2 regions of the Oceanobacillus sp. B139/18 genome follow, and region 2 is predicted to be linked to the other one. Evidence: a T-box and tRNA genes for the amino acid it is inferred to sense, from the RefSeq annotation. Region 2 holds a T-box; the other holds one or more tRNA genes.
The links. A T-box is a leader RNA that pairs with one kind of tRNA and senses whether it is charged. The one in region 2 lies ahead of ACZSMY_RS03650 (valine--tRNA ligase), so its partner is inferred to be a tRNA-Val.
Positions count from the first base shown of each region.

Region 1 (10,775 bases), 630 kb from region 2:
CTGTTATATCTGCTGTTTCCAGCTGAGATTCCAGATTTCTCAATTGTTCCTGATATGTAATAATTTCTTTTTCAAAACCTAAGTGTTTAATCCGGTATCCATTTTCCTTCATCTCTTTCATACCGGCGGAAAGATTTGTTAATTGTGACGGCATATCCTGCTTTACTTGTTTGAGCAAATCAGGGAATAATTCTAATTTATTCTCTACCGTTTGAGTACTTTCCTTTAGCTCTTGAATGCTTTCATCTGCTTTTAAATAATCACCATCATTCACAAATTCATCGTACTGCTCCAGCATCAGTTCCAATGCATCAATTTCTTTATCAAATTCCTTTTCAGCCTTGCCATACTGGTATCTGGATTGGGAAAGCATGCTTCTTAATCCTTTGATTCTAGGCTTTAATTCCTCCGCGCTTTCACGTCCATTTGCCTCTGCACGAAGTAATTCCTCTAACTCTGCAATAATTTCTTTTATTTCTTCTTCTGTTTTCCCCAGATGACTTTCCGCCTCTTTTAAAATCTTGTTTGCTTTCGGCACAAGAAAACGGTCAGCTGCTTCCTCTGCATTCACAAGATATTTTTCTACGTCAGGCAAGGATTTTGTTACGATTTTTTCCCATTCTTCTTTCCAGGCTTCAAATTTCTCTAAGGTCTCTCCAGAAAGATTCAATGCTTTAATCTGCCCAATCTGTTTTGCTACATCTCTATCCGTGATATCTAATTTCCATTTTTCTATATGGTCCACATGATCGTAAACTCGTTTTCTTACAATTAAAGCAACGGTTAAACATACAATAATCGCTAAAATAATCCCTACTACGACAGCCATACTTTGCCTCCCAACCAATAAACCTCTATATAAATATATCAACAATTATAAAAATCACAATAATATATCCTTTATAATATCATGTATTCCGCCCTTTTGGCTAAAGAAAATACATTTTTCTTATCGATTCAACAACTTTTTATTGTAATACGGAGAAAAAGACATATTTTTTATTATTGAATCTCCCCTCCTATCCTCACGTCCGTATTAAACTGTATCCATTTTTGTATACTTTTTGTATACTTTTTAACAAATTGTTCATGAGCAAATTCCCCTACAATTTGGTCCTTCCAATCTGAATGCAAAATATAAGGGGTAATCAGCATCCCCTTCAGCTGCATAAATAAATAGTGCTTCTCTTCCTGTCCGACGCTTTTACCAATTGTTTCCTGAAACAGCGCTTTTAAATAATAGTTTTCTTTCGCCAGATAGGTGACGGTCATTTCTCTGACAAACACGGAATCAAGAGATAATTCGCGCTGAATAAAACATGTTAATTGATGATGCATTTGCTTATAATGTATAATTGTAAAAATTAATTCATTTAATCGATAGATTGCAGCATCAGCTTCTGTTTTTTCCAGTGATTCTTCTATTTTTTCTAAATATGCTTCATAATAGTTTGTTACAGCATATTCTAAAAGGCCCTGCTTCCCTTTAAAATAATAGCTGATCAAGGAAACATTCACAGAGGCCCGCTCTGCAATATCGCGCACAGAAGTGCCATGGAATCCTTTTTGAAAGAATAGGGAGGAAGCAGCATCAACTACTTTTTGCTTCGTTATATTATTTTTCATTCTTTTCAACTCCTTACTCTATTCATACGACAAAGAAAGGGATAAATCCTTTAATCGATTATCGACAATAAATTTCAATATGTCATTATTTGTCACGCTTTTACTATAAACTTTTAGGAGGTAATACATCATGTTTCAACAACTTGATTATTCTGGAGAAAAAACAAAAGACTATGAGCTTCTTATTAAACAACTGGACGCACTATCCACAGGAGAATCAAATCAAACCGCGCTATTAGCAAATGCTTCCTCTCTGCTCAACCAATTTTTAGATGAAGTTAACTGGGTTGGATTCTACTTAACCGAAAACGAAGAATTAGTGCTCGGCCCCTTTCAAGGACTTCCTGCCTGCATTCGTATCCCTTTTGGAAAAGGAGTTTGCGGTACTGCGGTTTCTAAAAATAAAACACAGCGTATAGCAGATGTCCATCAATTTCCTGGTCATATCGCCTGTGACGGAGCTTCAAAGTCCGAAATTGTTATTCCTATTTCCCGCAATAAGGAAATTATCGGTGTTTTGGATATCGACAGTCCGATTTATGACAGATTCGATGCAATCGATCAAGATAATTTAGAAAAATTTGTTGCACAGCTTGAGAAACATTTATAAACGTCCTTTTTCACTATAAATGGTAACTGTAGATATATTCATTATAACGGATTCGAATGCATAATAAATCATTTTTGCTCTTAGAGAAAAAAATATTCTAACTTAACATTTTGTTAATTTCACTCTAATTTAGCCTGATTTATTTAACTCTATGTTAATTTTATGTTGACAAGCGTATATGTAAATTATATACTATAATTTGTGTAAAATAATAAAGTGGCCTAAGTGAGTCGACGCTTGCACTCATTTTGTTCCTTTGTAAGTTTCAGCTTATAAAGGTGTATCGTGTAACTCTCTGCTGCTGGAGCGATGGTACATGAAAACATAATGAACAACGGAACGATCACGCGCGTTTTATTTTATGCAAATAAAACATAAAGGAGGAAATGTCCTATGTCACGTTATACTGGATCAGTATGGAAGAAATCACGTCGTCTTGGCATTTCATTAACTGGAACTGGTAAGGAATTAGATAAACGCCCTTACGCTCCTGGTCAACATGGACCGAACTCACGCAGAAAACTATCTGAATACGGCTTGCAAATGCAAGAGAAGCAAAAACTACGCTTCATGTACGGATTGAACGAACGTCAATTCCGTAACCTGTTCAATAAAGCTGGTAACATGAAAGGTATCCATGGTGAAAACTTCATGATTCTTCTTGAATCTCGTCTTGATAACCTTGTTTACCGTTTAGGTCTTGCTCGCACACGTAAACAAGCTCGCCAATTGGTTAACCATGGTCACGTTACAGTAGATGGCGTTCGCGTAGATATCCCATCTTACTCTGTAAAACCAGGTCAAGCAATTGCTCTTCGTGAAAAATCTCAAAAACTAGATATCGTTACAGAAGCGATTGAAGTGAACAACTTCGTACCAGAATATACTACTTTTGATGCGGAGAAAAAAGAAGGTACGTATGCTCGTTTCCCTGAGCGTTCTGAACTTCCAGCTGAGATTAACGAACAGCTTATTGTTGAATTCTACTCTCGTTAATCGGGTTGAACTGAATTTAAATACAAGAAAAGCCTTGGAAATGTTGTTAAATCAATGTTTCAAGGCTTTTTTTATATACATTTTGCAATAGGTTGAAGAACTGTGTTTTCGGTGGCTTTTTAGTTAGAAAAAATGCGTGAGCAGGAAGCTTAACCTTTCAATATGAGGGCTTTTTTATTTAAAAAGTCCTTATTGATTGTTTAATATATAGATAGATTGGCAATACTGGTTTTTAAACATGAGAAAGAATAATACGTTTAATAACTTGGAGGGATTTTAAAATGGAAGCATTTGATATTTATACGAACGGGGCGCAACATACAGTAGTCGCTAATTCTCAAAAAGAAGCTAATGAATATTTTAAAAATATTTCCAGAAAGAAAATCATCTATTCTGAGCCTGTGGCTGGACCAGGAATAATTAGTTGGTCAATTCGCGACACTTCAGAGTTTAATAACATGGAAAAACAGTAAATTTAATTGATAAGGCCTCTCACGCTCTGTGAAGGGCTATTTTTATAAAATGAAAATTATTTTATTAATCTTAAGAACCACAATCTGGTTCAGGTTAATCAGTTTGGAGTAACCATGAATGCAGTTTCGCCTGCTTTTTCGGCGGGTTTTAGAAAAACCAAGAACACCGCTTGGTCTTTAAATCACAGGTGTCCTCGCCGAAGCGATGTCCGGATGTCCGCTACGGGAAGTCGCTTTCCGCGGGCAACGTTCAGCCTCACGGTAAGAAAACCGCTTCCTGCTCAGGTCTACCTGTTGCTTTTTCCGTTGGAGCGGCTATATTCAGCATTTTTTATATACTTTCTTACTCTTTACAAAATGACCATTCAAACCTTGCTATATCAAGGCTGTTATATTCCATTCATTTCTACTCTCATTAATAGCGTGAAGCCTGTTCAAAAAACCCCAGATTCCTTGCTTATCAAGGTATCTGGGGTTTTTATATTTAGGCAAAAGCCGACCTAACGATTTTCAAAATGTTATTGCCGTTAAAACAGCCTTTTATTTTGTATCATTTTCATTCGAACTGTTCAGCTCATCTTTTATTTCGCCTTTTTTATCTTTTGCGGCGCCCTTTGCTTTATCAGCTTTTCCTTCCGCTTGCTTTTTCGGGTTATCTGTTGCTTTGCCGTACGCTTCTTTTGCTTCACCTTTTATTTTATCTCCTGCACCTTTAATTTTATCTTTAAAACCATCACTCATGTTAATATACCTCCTACGAAATCTAACAATTTATTTATATTATTTGTGTTCCACGAATAATATATTTCTAAACTAAATAATTTAAAAAAGGTGCTGTGCCCCAAACTTACCGGGACACAGCACCTTTGCATTTTATAAATTAAGTCCTGGCGGCATCTGCTTTCTCCATCCAGTCTTTCCCTTCGATATGTCTTGCCACAACCATACTCGACACCGTATCACCAGTAGAATTCACCATTGTAGCCGGCGGGTCAACAACCACTCCGATAGCTGTGATGATTGGCAGGGCCTCAATCGGAAAGCCATACAATGTGATAATCATTAACTCCCCTGTAAAGCCGCCTCCCGGAATTCCACTCATCACGATACCAGATAATAAACAAATACCAATGGCAGTTAAAAATGTATCGATTCCAGTGAAATCCTGATTAAATACCCCAAAGATAAAGGCGATTTTTAACATAGCAGATAAACAGGAACCATCCATATGAATGGTGGCTCCAAGCGGCATAATGGTCTCACGAATATCTTTCGGAACACCAATCCGTTCTGCCGCCTGCAGGTTAACCGGGATTGTTGCAACACTGCTTCCAGTCCCCAGTGAGGTTGCAGCCGGTCCAAGTATATTTTTCCAAAAGCGGCTGACTCCTTTTTTTCCGCCAGCAAGGAAGGCATATAATGTAAAACCAATCGCAAAATACAATACAGCCACAGGGTAATAGACAATCACTGCCCTGGCATAATCACCAATCAACGCTGTACCAAATTCCCCTACTAAGGATGCAAAGTACGCGCCGAGCCCAATCGGAGCATAATACATAATGAGTTTAATTAACTTCATAAACACATCGGAAGCACTCGTTAGCAATCTTCCAAACGGTCTCCCCTTCTCTCCTGCCAATCCAGTTGCAACACCGACCAGGATGGACATCACAATAAGGGCCATCATATTATCTCTTGAAAATAAATCAACAAAATCAGGTACTGTAAATGTATTGACTAATTGATCCCCTAAACTCTGTTCTTCTATATTTTCAGGAGTGCTTAAAGGGATATCGACACCTGAGCCCGGCTGGAATATAACAGTAGCAATAAGCATCACTACAGAAGCAATCACCCCGGTTACGACAAATACGGTAATCATCGACCCCATGATTTTCCCAAGCCGCTTCATGCTATCCATGCCGGCAATCGCTGACGAAATAGAGAAAAATACAAGCGGGATAACAATCATAAATAATAAATTAATAAATAAATCCCCAAAAGGTTTGATCACAGTTGCATCATCTCCAAAAATCAATCCAATTATCGCTCCAATAATAATAGAAGCTAAAAGAATAAGTGGAAATCGATAGGCTTTTAATTTTTCTAGCATTTTATATTTCCTCTCTCTTTCAAATTAAATATAATGTAATCTATTTCATTTTACAGGAAGGAAGAATTGAAGGAAAGTTATTAAATATTCTTATGATTTTAAATTTATCTATTCCTAAGATGTATTGTCCCTCATTTATTCCACTTTAACAGGCGGACAAAAGCATAGAGAATAGTCTATTAAAATAAAGCAGTCATCAAAAACTCATTTTTCGATGCGATTCAATTAGAACGAAATAAATATTTATTAGCTTGTCTTCTGCTTCATTTGGCTGTATAATATAATTTGTACTTACATACGATTCCGTAGCTCAGCTGGGAGAGCGCCACCTTGACAGGGTGGAAGTCGTTGGTTCGAGTCCAATCGGAATCATTCATTAATAAATAGCGACTTCTAACCATTTAGGAGTTGCTATTTTTATTTTTACTCATGCTCGTTTTCCTTTTTACATACTATCTATATAAATTGAAGTAAGAAATTACACTTTATTTTTCTTATAAAAACGACGAAATAATGATTGAAAACAGTAACTAGCGACGGTTTTTGATGGGGCGAGTAATCGCAATGGTTTTCGGTGGGGCGAGTAACCGCAGTCCCAGTCCCAGAAGAAAAACACAGAGACTCCTGGTCAGCTAAGAACGGTCACGTCCTGTGACCAACGACCGACACTAGGACGTCCTGTCCGTCGTGGGAAAGCGCGGAGGGAAGACCCCGCAGAAAAAAAGCGAACTTCTTTTTTTCTGCGGGGCATAAGTGCGACTTTGCTTCTGTCTGCGCCTGACGGCTTGCCAATCAGCAAGTCTTCTTTAAAGGAGATGAGCTCGGGGCCCACGGAAAGCGGAGTGTTTTTCTGGGGTTGCGATTACTCACCCCATGAAACCCGTTGTAGCGGTAGCTATTAATTTCAATTTATATAGTTATTATTGTAGATTTTACAGGGTTATAACTCCCCCCCATCATCACTTCGTAAACCGAACCAAATACTGGCTTATTTATCACCATTCATTCTATAATATAGTAAACAATTTATTTCCATTTTAATTTCTGAATACTTTTACTCTTTTAGTTGGCGGGTGGTTGATTTGCGAAAGGTGTTTTCCTATTTAAGACCTTATACATTTCCTTCAATAATTGCATTCTCATTAATGCTTATCGAGCTTACAGTAGAGCTGTTGCTTCCCCTCTTCTTGGGACTGATGATTAATCAAGGGGTAGTAAATCAGGATATCCAAAATATTGCATTTTGGGGTTCGATTATGATTGGCCTGGCTCTTTTATCCTTTCTTGCAGGCGTTCTAAATTCTTTTCTGTCCTCTCATGTCAGCTTTTCCTATGCTTATGATTTGCGGGAGGAACTATTTTCCAAAATTCAGAGCTTCACCTATGCAAAATTAAATAAATACCCTACATCTTCTCTGGTTACGCGGTTTACAAATGATATCCGCCAGATTCAGAATACCGTTTTCATGGTGCTTCGTATTATGGCAAAAGCACCATTGACTGTCCTTGGCGGTGTTATCATGGCTTTTGTAGTCAATGCGCAGCTGGCATTGATTTTTTTAGTCACTGTGCCGCTTCTCATTTTATTTCTTTTATGGATATTAAAAATTTCAAGCAAATTATTTAAACAGGTACAGAGCAATGTAGACGATGTCAATCGTGTCATGCAGGAAAACCTTGCCGGTATGAGACTCATCAAAGCCTTTACCCGCCGCAGCACAGAAGAAAACCGATTTGATGACGCCAACCGGACACTTGCTGTGACGACCCGAAAATCCTTTCGAATTGTGGAATCATCCGGTCCCGTTTTATTGTTTGTTATGAATTTAAGTTTAATTTTTATTATCTGGTTCGGAAGCATCCAAACTGTTAACGGGCAGGCAAATATTGGTGAAGTTGTTACGATGATCAATTATGCGCTTCGTGTAGCGATGGCCATTTCTATGTTTTCTTTTATTATCATGATACTTTCCAGAACAAAGGCGTCTGCCGAGCGAATCAGCGAGGTGCTCACAGAGGAAGATGGAGAACAAGAGGAGTTAAAACAGGCGGTTTTTTCTTTGTCGAAAGGCCGCCTCGTATTTGAGAATGTCTCTTTCCGTTATCCGGACGCATTTAAGGAAACACTATCAGATATTTCATTCTCCGTAAATGCTGGTGAACGACTGGCGATTATCGGAGCAACAGGGTCCGGGAAGACTTCTTTATTCCAGTTGATACCCCGCCTTTACGAGCCTTCTAAAGGAAATATTTACGTAGATGATATACTTTTAACGGACTATTCCTTCAAGGCTTTACGGGATGGTATCGGTTACGTTCCGCAGACACCGCTTTTATTTACCGGCTCTATTTTTGATAATATCGCTTTTGGAAAAAAAGACGCAACAATGGATGAAGTGATTCAAGCAGCGAAGGATGCACAAATCCATGATACGATTCAACAGCTGGAACATCAATATGAAACCCGAGTCGGTCAGAAAGGAGTAAATCTCTCTGGCGGACAAAAACAACGCATCTCTATTGCCCGCGCCCTTATTCGCAAGCCGGAGATGTTAATGCTCGATGACAGTACAAGTGCACTTGATTTAGCTACTGAAGCACGTTTTCTGCAAGCGTTGAATTATTATCCGTATACAGTTCTTCTAATCACACAAAAAATAGCTACTGCTAAAACGTCCGACCGGATACTTCTGCTAGACCAAGGAAAAATTCTGGATATCGGTACGCATAATGAGCTGCTCGACCGCTCTGAATTATACCGGGCTGTCGCAGAATCACAGCAGGAAAAGGAGGTTCTCCATGCGAAATAATTCTTTAAAAGCTGCTTTTCAATATAAACGAATTGATGTATCAACTGTGGATACAGGTGCTTCAAAAAAAGCAGAAAACATGGGAGCTGTCTTAAAACGGATCTGGAACTATTTAAAAATGGAAAAAGGGAAATTATTTCTTGTTATTTTCATGGTCGTTATCAGTTCATTATTTGCTCTATTGGGTCCCTTTCTAGTCGGAATGTCTATTGACCATTTTATTGCAGTCGGGCAGCTAAACGGACTTGGTCTGCTGCTTTTAGGATTGGTTATCGTCTACATGATCCATTCCTTATCGCTCTTTCTTCAAAACTATTGGATGGTAGATATTGCACAACAAACCGTATATACGCTGAGAAAAAATTTATTTGAACAATTTCACCGCCTCCCTATCTCCTACTTTGACCAGCGTCAGCATGGGGAGTTGATGAGCCGGCTAACCAATGATATCGATAATATCAATAACACCCTGAACCAATCAGTGATTCAAATTTTCGCCAGTGTGCTTACTTTAATCGGTACAGTCAGTATTATGCTCTATCTGAGTCCTATCCTGACAGTTGTTACGATGTCGATTATTCCAGCCATGTTTTTCGCGATGCGCTGGATTACCAGAAGAACCGGACCTCTTTATAAATTACAGCAGCGGGATTTGGGAGATGTTAATGGCTATGTAGAAGAAATCGTTTCCGGTCAGCATGTTGGGAAGACGTATTCACAGGAGGATTATGTAAAAGACCAGTTTGAGCGAAGAAATAAATCCTTGCAGAATACTGGTTTTTGGGCTTTGACCATCTCAGGGTTCATCCCAAAAATCATGAATACCTTGAATTTTTTAAGCTTTGCGATGATCGCCTTTGTCGGCGGTGTGCTAGTTATCACGTCAAACGGAGCACTGGTTACTGTCGGAACGATTGTTATCTTTACTGAATATGCCCGACAATTCACCAGACCTTTAAATGAATTATCAAACCAATTCAACTTGCTGCTATCCGCTATCGCGGGTGCAGAAAGAGTATTTCAGGTAATGGATGAAACCCAAGAGGAAGTTGACGAGGACGGGGCAATAGAGCTTCCAGATACAAAGGGACATCTTGTTTTTGGCCATGTCGGCTTCGGTTACGAATCAGCAGACATTCTAAATGATATCAGCTTGGAAGCAATGCCCGGAGAAACAATTGCATTTGTAGGCCACACCGGCGCCGGGAAAACTACCATTATTAATCTGATTTCCCGTTTTTATAATTATGATAGCGGACAGATTACATTGGATGGTATCGATATTAAAAAAATAAAACGGACCAGCCTGCGAAAGCATATGGCTTTTGTTTTACAGGATACATTCTTATTTCACGGAACGATTCGGGAAAACATCCGTTACGGCAACTTAGATGCGACGGATAAAGAAGTAGAACAGGCTGCGAAGAATGCGAATGCTCATGACTTTATCATGTCTTTGCAGGATAGATACGACACCGTGTTGGATCAGGACGGAAGCGGCATTAGTCAGGGACAAAAACAGCTGTTGACCATCGCCCGCGCATTATTAGCAAATCCGAAAATTTTAATCCTTGATGAGGCGACCAGTAATATTGACACCGTAACAGAGCTGCACATTCAAGAAGCATTAAAACGCCTGATGAAGGATTGCACAAGTTTTGTTGTCGCCCATAGACTCAATACGATTCGGGAGGCAGATAAAATTATCATGCTGGAAGATGGAAATATCATGGAGCAGGGCAGCCACGAGGAGCTTATGAAACGGAAAGGGAAATATTATCATCTTTATCAATAAAATGAGACTTTATTCAGCCGATTTTTGCTTTTCTTACTAAATATCAGTTGAATGAATCAGGGTGTTACACTGCGATAGAATAAACTGCAAAAGGACGTTCAAGTGACAGCACCATTACACAATGATAAACTATTTCTATACGATAAAAACATATTATTCATTATAAAAAATGGAGGTGGGAAGCTTGCGCAGGAAAGGAAAAATGATTGAAAAAGAAATAAACAGCTCCTTTTTAGGAGAAACGATGACATTACAGATTTATCATCCTGAAGTCTTCTCTACAGCGTATAAATATGAAATCTGCATCATGCAGGATGGAAAGGATTACTTTCAGATGGGACGAATCGCT
Region 1 is NZ_JBVFXI010000001.1:119,912-130,686, reverse strand. Features, by position in the region: gene ezrA (septation ring formation regulator EzrA) at 1-829, opposite strand, end outside; gene refZ (forespore capture DNA-binding protein RefZ) at 1,003-1,626, opposite strand; gene ACZSMY_RS00580 (GAF domain-containing protein) at 1,757-2,236, shown strand; gene rpsD (30S ribosomal protein S4) at 2,630-3,232, shown strand; gene ACZSMY_RS00570 (hypothetical protein) at 3,514-3,705, shown strand; gene ACZSMY_RS00565 (CsbD family protein) at 4,246-4,446, opposite strand; gene ACZSMY_RS00560 (dicarboxylate/amino acid:cation symporter) at 4,586-5,821, opposite strand; tRNA gene ACZSMY_RS00555 (tRNA-Val) at 6,121-6,193, shown strand; gene ACZSMY_RS00550 (ABC transporter ATP-binding protein) at 6,904-8,631, shown strand; gene ACZSMY_RS00545 (ABC transporter ATP-binding protein) at 8,621-10,426, shown strand; gene ACZSMY_RS00540 (alpha/beta hydrolase) at 10,611-10,775, shown strand, end outside.
Region 1: it encodes a tRNA-Val, which carries the amino acid that the T-box ahead of ACZSMY_RS03650 (valine--tRNA ligase) is inferred to sense. The anticodon was not compared.

Region 2 (10,775 bases):
CCCGCAATGAACAAACGATATCGGAAAATCAGCAAAAATTAGAAGAACTGCTAGCGTCAGAAGAAGAAATTAAACCGGAAGTTGAACCGATATTGGAAGAAAGCCCCCCGGAAGAAGCATTAATTCGTAATGAGCAAGCGATATCGAAGGATCAGAAAAAAATGGAAGAACTATTAACATTGGAAGAAAGCTATTCAGAAGAGGAGCCAGAAGATGACCCGGATCGATGGAAAGTAAAGTCACAGCCTCTTTCTGAATATTTCGAGTCTCTTTCGAAAGGAAAGGCTTCAGAGGATGAGTCGGAAGAAGAAGAGCAGGTGGAAGAGGTATTAGAGGCTGAGGAAGATATGGAGATGACAGGGGAGGAGCCAGGCTGGGATGTCGCTGATGAATCCGAGGTGATTGATTATATAGAAGATACCTTCTATCCAGATACACCCAGGGAGGAAGAAATACTGGTGGCTGAAGAACCGAAAAAAGAGGAGGAACGAACAGAAAGCGAATCGTTACTATCTCAGATTTTCCGCGAAGCAGACGAGGATCATTATGCCAAAATGCGTCTGTGCATTGTTCAGGAGAATGATACGATCGATACCATAGCAGAACGGTTTGCAATCAGCCCGCTGCAATTAATCAAGCATAATCAATTAGAAGAAGAATTAGAAGTAAATGAAGGACAGCTGCTTTATATTCCGTCTAAACAATAAATAAAGACTCTGCACAAATAATGAATAAGATTATTTGTGCCGGAGTTTTACATAATCTATGTTTTTAATTATTTTATGCAGGTTAATATTCAGATGTAATGCAGATTTGATATACACGAGCAATTTCAAGTTTACAAATAAGGGGTGACATGTGGTGAATATATGGAAGAAGGTCCTGGAAGCATATCATATCTATCCCGTCAGTATTGAAAAACAGACAGAGCGTGTTGTAAAAGTATTTGACGGTATGCAGGAATATGCTTTGAAGCGCAGTTTTTTAACAGAACAGACGATGGAGAATTGGCAGCATGTCTACCGTATTGCTCGTGAAAAAAATGTGACAGAGATTTTACCTGTGTATTTAACCCGGGACAATGCATTTTTTCATAAGGAGGAAAATTTTTACTATTATTTAACACCTTGGATTGACTCTCCGGAGGTCACAGATTCCGCGTATAACATTGAGCGAACATTGCAGACACTTGCACAAATTCATAAAAAGACAAGGCAGACCAGCCGTATTAAATCTGATCGTCTCAAAGAATCCTTTCAAGGGTTTTCAAGCTTTTGTAAACAATCCTTAGATCAGCTCCATGCCCGTGTCACCGATTATGAAAGCAGAAAATATATGTCGCCGTTTGAGCTGCTTTATTGCACGCATTATAAAGGGGTTTGCCATGCTGTAGGGCTGCTGCAAGATAAACTGTATCAAATCTATGGAGAGGAAGAAACGGAGATTTTATGGTCTTCCAGCTTATGTCATCAGCGAGTCGACGATACGCATTCAAAGGGGGGCTATTTAATTAATTGGGAATCAGGAGGATTCGAGCATCCGGCACGTGATTTATCACATTATTTCCGGGGCTTGACAGGAGCTTATAACCAGCCTGAGGAAACAATACAGCAGGCATTTACGGTCTATCAAAAAACAAATCATCTGACTGTAAAGGAAATGCATCTTGTTTCTGTCTATTTGTTAAATCCATCATTCTATTTAAGTGTACTTAAGAATTATACAGACCGCCGCACAAAGAAATCGATGGTTAATCAGGTCAAAGAGCTGCAGCAGCAATTCCGCCGTTTAGAATTTGGGATGAATTGGGTGGAGTTTATTCAAGAAACATATGAGTCCAAAGAAGAACAGCCAGACTAAATCCATTGCATGTAAAAAGAAAGGGCAAGGCCAATTAGTACAGCTAGTATTAAAATATCAAATGCTGTTGGTATTAAAAGCGTTCGGATAATCTGAAAGACCAGAATTGGTGTGACGCAGGCTTCTACAACGAAAATACATTTTCTGGCCCAAAGCGGTATACGATAACGATAATAACGGGACATTTATTTCCCTCCTTTTTTGAATGAAGTGTGACTTCAGGAATGATATATAATATGTTATGTATAAATGCTCGAAAAGTGTGTCAATAATATAGATACACTTTTTAATGAACTGGGAACAAGCCTATTTATCGGTAAATATATGAAAATCTAGTTGACGTTCTTAAGCGGAAACGATAAAATAAATGTTACTAAGAAAACATACGAATACGTGGAAGAGAAGTAGTAAAGAGTAAACGCTCTTAGAGAGGGAAATCCTGTGCTGAAAATTTCCCGGGAAGGTTGTTCTTGAAGTCGTCTCTGATGTAGAATCTCTGAAAAATGAAGTAGGAGGTTCCGGTTGTCAGCCGATATCCATGACCTTGAGTGTGCATTAATGAAGCTGCAGCAGCTTTTATTGATCAGCAAACAAAGGTGGTACCACGGAAATATACCTTTTCGTCCTTTATGTATAAGGATGAAAAGGTTTTTTTAGTTGAATGAATGAAGGAGGTTTTTTAACATGTCAGATAAACAAAATCAGCTTCCTCCTAAATATAATCCACAAGAAGTGGAAGCAGGAAGATATCAATTTTGGTTAGATGGGAAGTTTTTTGAAGCAAAAGATGATCCGAAGAAGGAGCCGTATTCCATTGTGATTCCGCCGCCAAATGTAACAGGACGATTGCATTTAGGGCATGCATGGGATACCACGATGCAGGATACAATCACACGTATGAAGCGTATGCAGGGCTATGATGTATTATGGCTTCCTGGAATGGATCATGCGGGGATTGCTACCCAGGCGAAGGTAGAAGCAAAATTAAAAGAATTGGGAACCAGCCGCTATGAGCTTGGACGGGAGAAATTTCTTGAAAAATCCTGGGAGTGGAAAGAGGAATATGCAAGCTTTATCCGCTCGCAGTGGGAGAAGCTTGGACTTGGATTAGACTATTCCCGGGAACGTTTCACGTTAGATGAAGGTTTGTCTGAAGCTGTTCGGGAGGTATTTGTCCGTCTTTACGAAAAAGGATTGATTTATCGCGGCGAATATATTATTAACTGGGATCCCTCCACGAAAACAGCTCTTTCTGATATTGAGGTGATTTATGAAGAGATTCCAGGGAATTTTTATCATATGCGCTACCCGATAAAGGATAGTGATGAAACAATTGAGATTGCGACAACCCGGCCGGAAACTATGCTCGGTGATACGGCGGTTGCGGTGCATCCAAAAGATGAACGCTATCAGCATTTAATCGGAAAAACGGTTATCCTGCCGATTGTAGGAAGAGAAATGCAAATTGTTGCAGATGATTATGTAGATATGGAGCTTGGCTCCGGAGCAGTTAAAATTACACCTGCTCATGATCCGAATGACTTTGAGATTGGGAACCGTCATAATCTAGAGCGTGTGCTTGTGATGAACGAAGATGGCACCATGAATGAAAATGCAGGGAAGTATCAGGGATTAGACCGTTTTGAATGCCGGAAGCAGCTGGTTAAAGACCTGCAAGAGCAGGGTGTGCTCTTTGAAATCGAAGAACGTCCGCATCAGGTCGGGCATTCGGAGAGAAGCGGTGCAGTGGTAGAGCCTTACTTATCTACACAATGGTTTGTAAAAATGGAGCCGTTGGCAGAATCAGCTTTGAAGATGCAGGATTCTGACGCGGAAAAAGTCAACTTTGTACCAGAGCGATTTGAAAAAACATATTTCAACTGGATGGATAATATCCGTGACTGGTGTATTTCCAGACAATTATGGTGGGGGCACCGGATTCCGGCCTGGTACCATAAAGTAACAGGTGAAATTTATGTAGGTAAAGAAACGCCGGAGGATGTTGAAAACTGGGAGCAGGATGAGGATGTATTGGATACATGGTTCTCATCTGCCTTATGGCCGTTCTCTACCATGGGCTGGCCGAATGAAGAATCCGCTGATTTGAAACGTTATTTCCCTACCAATGTTTTGGTAACAGGCTATGATATTATTTTCTTCTGGGTATCCCGGATGATTTTCCAATCAAAGGAATTTATGAATGAACGTCCATTTGAGGATACATTGCTGCATGGCTTAATTCGTGATGCTGAAGGAAGAAAAATGAGTAAATCCCTGGGGAACGGTGTAGACCCGATGGATGTCATTGATAAATACGGTGCCGATTCGCTGCGTTATTTCTTAATGACTGGTTCTACACCTGGTCAGGACCTGCGTTTTCATTGGGAACGAATCGAGTCTACCTGGAATTTTGCCAATAAAGTATGGAATGCCTCCCGTTTTTCTCTGATGAATATGGAAGGGTTCCAGTATGAGGATATTGATTTAACAGGGGACTTAACGGTTGCAGACAGATGGATTTTATCCCGATTGAATGAAACAATTGACCATGTAACGAGAAATGCAGATAAATATGAATTTGGCGAAGCAGGAAGATATCTCTACAACTTTATTTGGGATGAATTCTGTGATTGGTACATTGAAATGGCTAAGCTGGCGCTGTATGGTGAAGATGAAGCCAAGAAAAATACAACCCGTTCTGTATTGGCACATGTATTAGACCAGACGATGCGTATGCTGCATCCGTTTATGCCTTTTATTACAGAGGAGATCTGGCAGCAGCTTCCGCATGAAGGAGCATCTATTACAGTCAGCGAATGGCCAAAAGTAAATCCGGCATTTGATGATAAAAAAGCAGTTTCTGAAATGCAGCGCTTAGTTGCTATTATCAAATCTGTACGTAACAGCCGGGCAGAGGTAGATACACCGATGTCTAAGCAAATTGAGATACTTATCTCCGCAGAAAATGAAGAGCTTGTGCAGGAATTAGAAAAGAATCGGGAGTATTTAGAGCGTTTCTGTAACCCGAGCTCTCTGCAAATTGCAGAAGATATTGCAGCACCGGACAAAGCGATGACCTCTGTTGTGACAGGTGCAGAAATCTTCCTTCCTTTAGAAGGCCTGATTGACTTTGATAAAGAAATCGCACGTTTGGAAAACGAACTCGCTAAATGGAACAAAGAAGTAGAAAGAGTGCAGAAAAAGCTCTCTAACCAAGGCTTTATCAGCAAAGCACCAGAATCCTTAGTGGAAGAAGAAAAACAAAAAGAAAAAGATTATCTGGATAAACAGGCGAAAGTAAAAGCCCGTTTAGCAGAATTAAAACAGTAATTAAAAATGCTATGAGACAATTTCTCATAGCATTTTTTCTTTTATATACGTTACATATTCTTCTAATATATTGATATCGCTGAGTTTGCTCAACGTACGCGAACCAACGGCGTCTTCAATTTCATTAAATATAAATTCTCCATTTTCCGTGAACATAAAATCAATACCGGCAAGGCCGAAATCATAAGCATTTATAATTGTTTGAACGATACTTTTTTCTGTTTCATTTAACGTATACAGAGATGCTGTTCCGCCAAGAGAGTAGTTTGCTCGAAAATCGTTTAAGTTCTCACGTAAAACAGCTGCTATAATCCTTGTACCAATCACGAACACGCGTAAATCCTTGCCCGGCTGAATATGTTGAGAAGACTGAAGTACATAGTCTTCGGTCAGGCTCTGGCGGTATGCTTCCCATTCTTTTTGGCTATGAAGCATCGCAACCTGCTTTCCTCCTTTCCCATTAGCTGTTTTGGCAACAAAAGGGAAGTTAAAAGGCAAGGAGGGAGGGGCCATCTTTCCGGGGAAAAAATAGGTTTCCGGAACAGGAATACCTAGTTGCTGGATAGCGAGATAGCCATATGCTTTATGATTAAATGTTTCTGAGATTATAGAGTGATTAAATACGGTAATTCCCATTTGTTCTAATTGTTTATTGAGCAGAGGTTCCATTGTCCGGATAACTGCGAAATCTGCACAGATTTCTTCTCCATTCGCATAGATAACCTGTTTATTTTGATTTATGCCAATCGATAGATCTTCCCTGATCAATAATCTGAGATAGATGGATTGCTTTTTAGCTTCATCTATAAACCAGTCGATATAGCTTTTATTTCTTATTGAATCTGCTTTCGTATATATCAGCCATCCATTCATCGGGAAAGCTCCTTTTTTATATAAGTTATCATGTAATCAGCGGCGTTGACGCCCGTACACTCATAAAGATTGCGGATATGTGCATTCGCATTTATTTCACAAATCAGCAGTTCACTGTCTTGGCCAAACAATAAATCGACACCGGCAAAATCAGCTCCAATGGCTTTAGCTGCTGCTACAGCCAGCTTTTCTGTATTCTCATTAAGGGGAAAGGGCAGCATTTTGCCTCCATTAGTTACATTTGCCCGAAAATCTACTTCGTTTTGCCGTTCCACAGCAGTTATCGCTTTGTCACCAACTACCTGAACGCGAATATCCCTGCCTCTGCTTTCCTCTATATAACGCTGAAATACGAAGGGGCGCTCGCCAATATTCGAGATAATATCTGTTAAGCTCTGTTGATTGTCGATTAAATGAACCTGTTCACCAAAGGAGCCATATGCTTCTTTCACAATCAGCGGAAATCCAAAATGATTGATTATTTCCTGGATATAGTCGGATGGCAGATTATCTGCATGATATTTTTTAGGAGCAATAACCGTTTCCGGAATAGGAAGCTGATTTCTCATGAGCATTTGATAGGTGTAGATTTTATCGTCGCTGATTTCGATAGCAAGTGAACTATTAAAGACACGAACCCCCAACTGCTCCAGCTGTCTTGCCAGATAAATATCCTTGTCGATAAAAAAAGCAAAATCAGGCAGTTTATTATGGTTTGGTATAGGTGACACCGTTCCATTTTTCGGGCATAATAAAGTTAAAACCGCATCATTTTTTAAACAAATGGTTTTCATTTTTTGTTTTGCAGCGGCTTCTTCAATCATAGTTGCATAATCGATAAATTTATCCGTTGCGATACTTCCATTAATAATAATCCAGCCAGTATAATTCAAAGTTGTACATCCTTTCTGCTAAAGGGTGAAAATTTAGCTATTGGTCAATTTCTCCTGATAACCTTAAGGCAGTCACTGAGGAGATGAAGCGGCCACTTCCCTGTATAAAAAAATTTTTAGCTGTATGTAATATAGCAGGGAAAAGCACAGACGCTTATGCTGTGATAATTAGTATACGATGAAATAGATAAAGGAGGAAAGAAAGATGCGTACCAACATCCATGAATTTTTTGAAAAACGTCAGCAGCTTGGTGTACAGCCTGGACTAGACCGGATAGAAGCATTATTAGAAGCTTTAGATCATCCGGAGAAGAAGTTTACTTCGGTCCACATTGCCGGTACAAACGGAAAAGGGTCCACAGGAGCTTTTTTGCAGGCTGCTTTAAGAGCAAATCGTTATCGGATTGGAACCTTTACATCACCGAGTTTAAACGGTTTAACCGGGTTTATCCTTTACAACGGGGAATTTATTTCAGAAGATGTATTTGCAGAGTTGTTTGAGGAAATAGAACCGGTCATTGAACAAATGGATCGAGAAGGCAAACCGCCAAGCCATTTTGAAATTATGACAGCAATGGCATTTTTATATTTCTCCAGAAATGTTGATATAGCTATTATTGAAGCTGGTATGGGCGGAAGAGACGATACGACCAATGTGATACAACCAGTTTTATCCATTATTACCACGGTTTCCAAGGACCATACTGCTTTTTTGGGAGATACACTTGTGGAAATCGCAGCGCATAAAGCTGGAATTATAAAACCTCATACTCCGATTATAACAGGGGTAGAGGGAGAGGCACTCACTCCAATTGTTAATGAAGCAAATAAAAATAGAGCAGTATTATATCGTTTTGGGATGGACTTTACGATGGAAAATATCCAGATAGATGAATTTGAATGGAAAAACCTTGGCTCACGTTACCGAGTAAAGCTTCGGACAATTGGATTACATCAGCATCATAATGCTTCCGTAGCGATACAGGCGTTAAAAGTGTTAAAAAATCGATTCGGTCATCTGGATATGCACACGTCCATCGAAGCAATCCAAAAAGTGACCATCCCCGGCAGAATGGAAAAGATTCATGATAACCCGTTTATTCTAATAGATGGTGCTCATAACGAAGCAGGAGTAAGAGCTTTTATTAAAACTGTGAGAGCTATTTATCCAAGAAGAAAAGTACATGTACTGTTTGCAGCTTTTAAAGATAAGGATATAGAAGAAATGCAGCGTCTGCTGGCAGATGTCTTTCCAAACTTATATATAACATCGTTTGATCATCCCCGGGCAGCTGCCCTAACCGATTATCCGCTGCAAGATAAGGGAGAGCAGGTCGAGGACTGGCAGGCATGGATGAAAGAAAAAATAAAAACGTCAATGGCACCGATCCTGATAACAGGTTCCTTTCATTTTGTTGATTATATCCGTTCTTTTGTGAAGTCACTTGAAGCGTCTGAATAGAGGGAGGATTATTAAGAAAATTGTAGAACGATTATAATAGATAGTGTCATGATTCGCCTTACTTTTTACAAGGGCTGTGCTAGAGTGAAACAAAACTGGCACTGGAGGGCTGGATGAATGACAAAACATAAACTGCATAGAATAAAAGATACGAAAGGTACTTGGACATACAAAGTCCATACATCCTCCAAAGATGATAGTGCAGAAAGAACATCGGCAGCAACGCTGGAGAACGAACCAGAAGAAACAGACATCACCACGCTGACAGCCGTTAAAGGCACGAATAAGGGGAAATTAAAAAGAAATCCTGTATGGAAAACAATCCTGATTAGTGGGGGAAGTGCTGTGCTTGTCGGTACCTTGATTGGTTTTTTAATTTTCCGGATGTTTCTGCAGGTTGATACACCGACAAGTGCTGAAAATCCATCCCAAACAACCCCAGCGGTAACGCCGGCAGAAAAAGAAGAAGCCAGTCCAGATGTTATTGCTGTCACACTCGCTTCGTTAGAAACCTATATCCTTCAAGCAGGTGTTTTTTCAGATCAAGAAAATGCTGACCCATTAATCGCCAGCTTGAAGAATTTAAATATTCCATCTGTATTTTTTGACAGGGATGGGGAGTTTTATCTAATGGCAGGAGTTGCATCGTCAGAGGATGCTGCACAGGCTCTTGCTGCATCCCTTTCCGATAATCAAGCAGAGCTTTATGTGAAGGCATGGGGAACGCAGACAAAGGACATAGAAATGACCGAAGCAGAAAGGGAATGGATCACAGCGTTTCAAGCTTTTTTTGAGGAGCAGCTTCAGCAGACAGAGTCCAATCAGCCGATTCCTGAGGAAGAGATAGCTGCTCTAGTGGACAAGGCTCCTGCAGAGACTGTGGCGATTGATGAATTATTAAGCAGCATAACCGAAATGCAAGGAGAGCCTTCTTTTTACCAATTGTTGACCTGGATGAAAATCTATGACGAATTATAGGGAGCAGACGTTATAAAACCCTTAGAAAGCTGGATTGAGATGCCCGCTTTCTAAGGGTTTTATAATGAACTGCTGATTTTACATAAAATTTATTTTTATAGTAGTACAAGGTTATCAAAACAACAATTTTTTATTAGAAAACAACGATTATTACTAGATAATTCTTATTGAAAATGGATAATTGTCAAGTTGTAGGAAAAGTGTGTTCTCGCTATGATATAAAGGAAACTTCATTCAGCGAAAGTTTTATCTCCGTTGAAGAAGGAACAAAGGCTAAGTTTACGCCGTCTCCGGGACATTTGTGACCAACAGCCAGTTGAACTGCAATAAATAAACGAAAGGCGGGATACCCGTGGCAAAACCAATTTTTATACGAGATTTACCTACAGAAGACAGACCGAGGGAGCGTTTGTTAAAGCATGGAGCGGATAAGTTGAGCAATCAGGAAATACTTTCTATTCTAATCGGCAGCGGCTCTAAAAATGAACCTGTCCAATTACTAGCAGACCGTATTTTGATGCATTTTGAAGGAATTAAACTGCTAAGAGATGCCACCGTGGAAGAATTGAAAGCGATTAAAGGGATTGGAACGGCAAAAAGTTTAAATATACTGGCTGCCATTGAGCTTGGAAAGCGAATCAGCAGCTATAAGCCGGTGGATGCCTATGTAATCCGCTCTCCAGAAGACGGCGCGAATTACGTTATGGAAGAGATGCGTAATTTATCACAGGAGCATTTTGTAGCGCTTTTTTTAAATACTAAAAATCAAATCATTCACCGGCAGACTATCTTTATCGGTTCGTTGAATGCTTCTATCGTCCACCCCCGTGAGCTGTTCCGGGAAGCTGTAAAACGGTCAGCCGCCTCCATACTAGTTTGCCATAACCACCCCTCCGGAGATCCAACCCCCTCACAAGAAGATATTCTTGTTACAAAGCGTCTTGTCGAATCTGGAGATATCATTGGAATAAAGGTTATTGATCATTTAGTTATTGGGAATGAGTGTTTTGTTTCATTAAAACAAAAAGGATACTTATAAATACTATCTATTTTAGCGTTTTTTTCGTATAATTATATTTGGAATTAATTTTCAGCGCCATTTTTCGGAAAATATAAAAGTGGCGCTTCTTAGAATTGTATAAAGTATCACTCCATTCTGCAGGGCGGTTCTTTTCATCCCCTGCAAACGAAGCTTTACTGCGAAAGGAATACATTCTAGAGTGCTGATATAAAACGAAATTGCCTTCCAAGGGAATTTTACGGATGGCTATCCGTGATAGAGGAACAGCTAAAAATTAATATTTGATGGAAGAACGGAAAGGATGAAATTTATGGGGATATTTAACTTTTCACAGGATTTAGGAATTGATTTAGGAACA
Region 2 is NZ_JBVFXI010000001.1:753,261-764,035, forward strand. Features, by position in the region: gene spoVID (stage VI sporulation protein D) at 1-707, shown strand, start outside; gene ysxE (spore coat protein YsxE) at 862-1,860, shown strand; gene ACZSMY_RS03645 (hypothetical protein) at 1,857-2,045, opposite strand; T-box leader at 2,246-2,491, shown strand; gene ACZSMY_RS03650 (valine--tRNA ligase) at 2,545-5,190, shown strand; gene ACZSMY_RS03655 (ATP-grasp domain-containing protein) at 5,215-6,063, opposite strand; gene ACZSMY_RS03660 (RimK family alpha-L-glutamate ligase) at 6,060-6,956, opposite strand; gene ACZSMY_RS03665 (bifunctional folylpolyglutamate synthase/dihydrofolate synthase) at 7,162-8,418, shown strand; gene ACZSMY_RS03670 (SPOR domain-containing protein) at 8,536-9,396, shown strand; gene radC (RadC family protein) at 9,749-10,435, shown strand; gene ACZSMY_RS03680 (rod shape-determining protein) at 10,728-10,775, shown strand, end outside.